2 regions of the Paenibacillus algicola genome follow, and region 1 is predicted to be linked to the other one. Evidence: a T-box and tRNA genes for the amino acid it is inferred to sense, from the RefSeq annotation. Region 1 holds a T-box; the other holds one or more tRNA genes.
The links. A T-box is a leader RNA that pairs with one kind of tRNA and senses whether it is charged. The one in region 1 lies ahead of E6C60_RS06055 (arginine--tRNA ligase), so its partner is inferred to be a tRNA-Arg.

Region 1 (3,111 bases):
CCTATAAGTTGGATAGTTATTTAGTATTTCTATTTATAACACTCTAAGAGTAATAATAAGTCCAACATTACAAGTCTTTTGTTGGGAGGAATTGTCCATGGCAGATTCTCAGAGATGGAGTCCAGAAGAATATGACCGCTCTATGAGTTTTGTATCCGGATTCGGCAAGGGTCTGATCGACTGGCTATCTCCGCAGGAAGGTGAATCGATTTTGGATTGGGGCTGTGGAACCGGCGATCTGGCTTACAGCATTTCACGCTCCGGTGCTGAAGTAACGGGAATGGATTTCTCGCACGATATGGTCCGGGCTGCATCCGTCAAATACCCCGAACTTCACTTTATACAAGGCAACGGAGAAAATTACACCTCCGATATTTCGTATGATGCCATATTCTCTAATGCTGCACTGCACTGGATGAAAGACGCAAAAAGCGCCGCATTGTCGATCCACCGCTGCTTGAAGCCTGGAGGACGATTCATTGCTGAATTTGGCGGGCAGGGCAATATTGAGATGATCCTGAAGGCTGCATTGGACACGTTAAAAACAGATTACGGGATCGAAGCCGCAGGTCGAAATCCATGGTATTTTCCAACCCTTGGCCAGTACACTTTATTGCTGGAGGAAGCAGGCTTTCGGGTTACACAGGCGCTGCATTATGAGCGCCCCACTCCTCTTCCAGATGGGGAAAAGGGAGTACAGCATTGGCTCTCTCACTTTGGACAAATGCTTTTCTCGGGAATGAACCCGCAGGACAAGAAGGATGCCTACCATAAAATAAGTGAGCGAGTAAAACCCGCCTTATGGAACGGGGAATGGTACAGCGCTGACTATACGCGCCTTCGTATCGCTGCTATAAAATGTAGTTGATTTTCACATAATATTGGTTATAATATGAAAAACATTATGTACATATCAATGCAATTCAATGATCGGGAGAGTAATGAACGTATATCTATGTCCAAGCGAGCCGGAAGAGTGGGAGCCGGTACAGATTCGTTTACGAAACGGGCCCGGGAGATGGATCTCCGAAATTATAGTAGGAGTCCCGGCTTACACCGTTAACGTATAAAGTGGCTGAGTGTGTTTACATCAGCAACAAGAGTGGTACCGCGAGCCAAATCCTCGTCTCTTATAAGAGACGAGGATTTTTTTATTTTATCCTAGGAGGAAAGCATAATGCTGAGCCAGTTTATTAAATCATCCGTTCTAACCGCAGTTCAGGAAATCTTATCCTTATCGGGACAACCGGCGTCAGATGAAGCAAGCCTGCGGATCCAGATTCAGCAGCCTGCCAACATGAAGCATGGAGACTATTCAACCAATGCCGCCATGCAGCTGGCCAAGACACTGCGCAAACCGCCACTCTCTATCGCTCAAATGATTACAGAGGTACTCCAGCAAAACCCGAAATTTAGCGAGCTATTTCCGCAAATAGACATCGTTGCTCCCGGCTTCATCAATTTCAAAATCCATTGGACGGCCTGGGCCAAGATGAATACTGAAAAATCAGAGCCTGCAGGACAAAAAGTGGTAATCGAGCACACCTCCATTAATCCGAATAAATCAGCACATATCGGTCACTTGAGAAACTCCTGTATCGGGGACACTCTCGTTCGGCTGCTCAGGAAAAATGGATATCATGTAGAGGTCCACAATTATATCGATGATTTGGGGAATCAGCTGGCGGATACACTGGTTGGCCTGCTCCAGCAGCCTATAAATGGCAGCCACAAACGATTCGGCGATTTCTGCTGGGATGTTTACGCTGCGGTGAACCGGGCTTACAAGGAAAAACCTGATTTGCTGCAAAAAAGAACCGAAGTCCTTCATGCACTTGAAAAAGGCGATCAAAACATAGCCTGGATCGGCCTCATTACTGCAGAACGTATTGTGCGCGAGCATCTGGAAGAGATGCAGCAGTTTGGCATTGAATATGACCTGCTGGTTTGGGAGAGCAGCATTGTTAAAGAAGGTTTCTGGAACACCGCATTTCATCTGCTACAGCAAACACCTCTTTTTGTTCAAGAAACTCAAGGCAAGCTTGCGGGCTGCTGGGTGTTAAAACAAAACCATTCGGATGATGAAAGTTCGGGGGGCATGAGGACCCTAGAGCAGGATCACAGCTTGGATAAGGTGCTCGTGCGCTCTAACGGCATTTTGACCTATACGGCAAAAGACATTGCCTACCACTTGTGGAAATACGGGCTGCTGCAAAACGATTTTTCATATACAGGCTTTACTGAAGGGGTATGGACCACCGCGCCCAACAACACCGGTCAGATCAAGACGTTTGGACGGGCGGATGCCGTCATCAACGTAATTGACTATAGGCAGCAGTATCCACAAGCCATGGTAAAACAAGCGTTGGAGGTGCTTGGGTTTCAAGAAGAAGCGCAAAAGCTCCGCCATGTCAGCTACGGTGTCGTGTCTTTAAGTCCTGCCGCCGCTGAAGAATTGGGAGTGGATACATCGGAAAGAAAAGCTTCCTACGCCATGTCCGGGCGTCAGGGAATCGGAATCAAAGTCGCTGAGCTGATCGAACGCGTGGAAGCTTTTATAGAGGACCACCGCTCGGATAAAAACGGGCTGGCAAGCCGTGACATCGCTATCGCCTCGATCCGTTATTACCTGCTTCGGTTTGCTCTGCAAACTGAGGTGGTATTTGACTTGAAGCAGGCAACAGAGATTTCCGGGAACACCGGTGTCTATCTGCTGTATTCATACGCCCGGTCGCTGAGTGTGCTGAATAAAGCCGGCTTGAAGAATCAGCTGCCAGAGGCGCCCGAGCACATTGAGGCACTTGAGGTTCAGGAGCATGCCTTACTGCGACATATCAGCATGTGGAATGAAACACTCGCTGAGGCCGCGCAGGAGCTTTCACCGAGCACCATTTGTAACTATGCATACGAATTAGCTTCGCTCTTCAATCATTTTTATGCGGCTTGCCCTATTTTGAAATCAGAAGGTCCCCTGCATCAGCTTCGGGTCTGGTTGACCTTGTTATTCAGGGATACCCTTAAGGAAGCGTTGGATGTACTAGGCTTGCCCGCACCTGAAAGGATGTAACGCTGAGATATTGCCCTCTTTAATCGCCTGCTGGAGCATCTCGC
Region 2 (3,111 bases), 1.2 Mb from region 1:
CGATCAGCACGCCCTCTTTAGCTTCAACTGTCGCGTTCAGTCTGCCGTGCGTCGTGTCGTATTTCAACAGGTGTGCAAGCGTGCTTACGTCTGTCAAGTCGTTGATTGCTACGATTTCTACATCGTTGTTGTTCAGCGCTGCGCGGAACACGTTACGTCCGATACGTCCAAATCCGTTAATACCTACTTTAACCATGAGTAATTCCCTCCATATAGTGAAAGTTTTATTTATTCAAGACAGACCGTAAAGCCCGTCGAGACAACACATTCATAAAAAACACATTCTGTGAATTCCAAACATCTACGGCTCACGCCTGCATGCAATTCTTGCACAGAGCTCCATGGCCGCCGCTTCATCGAGAACCAGAATGTCCTCTTGTCCGAACTTCAGCACGGAGTGAATGGCCTGTGCCTTGCTCACCCCGCCTGCGATTCCGATAATAATCTCTGTCCGGACAATGTCCTCCAGCCTGAGGCCCAGCGTCAGCATGCGGTGCACAACGGTGCCTTCTTCACTAAAATAGTAGCCAAAGGATTCCGCGACCGCTCCCTCCTTGCGGAGGTCCTCCATCGCCTCGGGCCCCAGCCGGCGCCGGCGCGCCATCTCCATGGCATCCCCGATGCCGTGAATAATGATTCGGGAGCTGCGAATGGAATCTACAATTTCCTGGATATTGGGATCCTGGACCAGGGACTGATACGCATCATCGCTCAGTAAATCCGGTACATGCAGCAGGCGGTATTCAGCTCCCACCTTCTTGGCCATCTTGGAAGCAATCGTATTCGCCTGAATCTCCACGCTCTCGCCGAGACCGCCCCGCGCTGGCACGAACCATGCGCCCTTCAGGGGCCCGCCAGCCGGCGAGCCCATCTGCTCTGCCACCTCAGCCAGCGTGGAGCCGCCGGTCACCGCGATCGTATCTCCGATGCGGGCCTCCTGCAGCAGCGCTCTCGCGCCGGCGCGGCCAAGCTCGCGCTTGACATCCGGCGAGGACTCGCTGTCTCCTGGCACGACGACGACCTTGCGAAGCCCGTAAGCCTCGCGAATCTGCTCTTCAAGATCGTCCAGCCCGAACAGGTCCTTCATTGCCGGCTCCAGCTGGTCCAGCAGCAGCTCACCGCTGCGGCTGATGCGCATGCCAAGGCTCTCGATTTCCAGCAGTCCCTGGGACTTCAGGAAATCGGTCTCTGCTCGCAGCACCCGCTCGGTCATAGCCAGAGACGCTGCAAGGGTTCGGCGGCCGACCATGCCTTGAGAGCGAATCTGCCGCAGCACCGTATATCTTCGCTTCAGAGTGTCCATCAGATCGGGCAGAAGCTGCTCTTGTATTTCTAATAAATGACGCATACCTTCCACTCCCGCAACTTCGTCTTTGGAGTTTGGTCTGGTGGTCAAAAAATGTCCCAGCTAAACTTTTTCAGTCCCACTAACATTCTAACGAATATCCGTGGCGGTTGCAAGTGTACCGAAAGTATATTTCTCCGCCCTTCTCCTTCTTATTCATGTCCATGAGAGATAAAATATAACGCCCGCTTGTATTTTAAAATGTCATCTGCTATAATCAATTCTGTTGCTAAATTTTTAACTGAATATGCGCCCGTGGTCCAATGGATATGACGTAGGCCTCCGGAGCCTGAGATCGAGGTTCGATTCCTCGCGGGCGCGCCATTTTTACTTACCATCTTCAGTTTTCCCAATATTGTTTTACCCATAAGCGCCCTGAACGGCTCTTTTTTTTACCCATTAGTTTGACTTTCTTTGACTTTTTGATTTCAATTGTTTATCATATGGGTAATACGGTAACAGTATTTTAATGAGGAATGTACTTTAGAGGAGGTTTCACGAATGAGTTTTATCCCTATGGTCGTAGAACAAAGCAACCGCGGTGAGCGGGCCTATGACATCTATTCCAGACTGCTGAAAGACCGCATTATCTTCCTCGGCTCCGATGTCAATGACGTGGTCGCCAATTCCATCATTGCGCAAATGCTGTTTTTGACAGCGGAAGACCCAGAGAAGGACATTCATCTGTATATTAACAGTCCGGGCGGCTCCATCACGGCCGGTATGGCTATTTTTGATACAATGCAATTTATTAAGCCGGACGTATCCACAATCTGTGTCGGCATGGCTGCCTCGATGGGCGCGTTCCTGCTGAATGCCGGCGCCAAGGGCAAGCGCTTCGCGCTGCCAAACAGTGAAATTATGATCCACCAGCCGCTGGGCGGTGCTCAGGGACAGGCTACGGATATTGAAATTCGCGCCCGCCGCATCCTGAAGATGCGCGATAAGCTGAACCACATTCTTGCCGAGCGCACCGGACAGCCGCTGGAGCGCATCGAGAAGGATACCGACCGTGACTACTTCATGACCGCTTCCGAAGCGAAGGAGTACGGACTGGTGGATCAGGTGCTGGAAAGCACACCGCCGCAAGGCATCTAACATCCAATCAACTTTTTCTCACAGCAAGAACAGGGGCTGTCTCTTGAGATCCGTAATCTCAAGGGACCGCCCCTTTTTCATGTGCCTAGATGCTCCTGCCAGAAACAGGCCTACTTCTTCCAAACGCTGAAGGGCAGCTTGATCTCCGGGAAGCCGTAGGCGTACGCCGTATATTCATACAGCTGGAAGTAGAGCACCGCCGCATCCCCTTGAATATAGAACGATGCATCGGCCGGCACACCCTGGAACCCGCCGAGGTAACCGCCTCCTTCCTCCAGCGTTTCCAGCACATACGTATCCAGCTTTTGTTTACGGTCACCCTGCAGGTTGATTACATCAGCAAGCTGCAGCTTCTTTCCATCTGGAAGTGAGAATGTCCAGCTGGTGCGATAGGTCATTCCGTGCGCCCCGCCAGCATAGGTATACTCATGTGCAGTCAGGCTCAGAATACCGTCACGATTATGGTGCACGATAAAATCTCCGGTATACTCATACGGTATCCCTTCCCGCGGAGCCGGCATCTCCTTCAATCCCTCGACCGATTCCGAGATAAAATCCTCGGCATGCTGTCTGAAGACGGCATTCATATCCGCCTCCGCCTTGGCATTCGCCATCCCGCTCAGAACCGGGTAGCGAACCGAGATGTCCGCCTTTGGCGTCACTTCACG

Region 2: it has a tRNA-Arg gene. The T-box ahead of E6C60_RS06055 (arginine--tRNA ligase) is inferred to sense a tRNA for this amino acid. The anticodon was not compared.

The regions. Positions count from the first base shown of each region.
Region 1 covers NZ_CP040396.1:1,364,608-1,367,718, reverse strand. The annotation lists gene E6C60_RS06060 (class I SAM-dependent methyltransferase) at 98-868, shown strand; T-box leader at 918-1,134, shown strand; gene E6C60_RS06055 (arginine--tRNA ligase) at 1,178-3,067, shown strand.
Region 2 covers NZ_CP040396.1:197,361-200,471, reverse strand. The annotation lists gene gap (type I glyceraldehyde-3-phosphate dehydrogenase) at 1-196, opposite strand, end outside; gene E6C60_RS00990 (sugar-binding transcriptional regulator) at 302-1,348, opposite strand; tRNA gene E6C60_RS00985 (tRNA-Arg) at 1,595-1,669, shown strand; gene clpP (ATP-dependent Clp endopeptidase proteolytic subunit ClpP) at 1,847-2,443, shown strand; gene E6C60_RS00975 (PdaC/SigV domain-containing protein) at 2,554-3,111, opposite strand, start outside.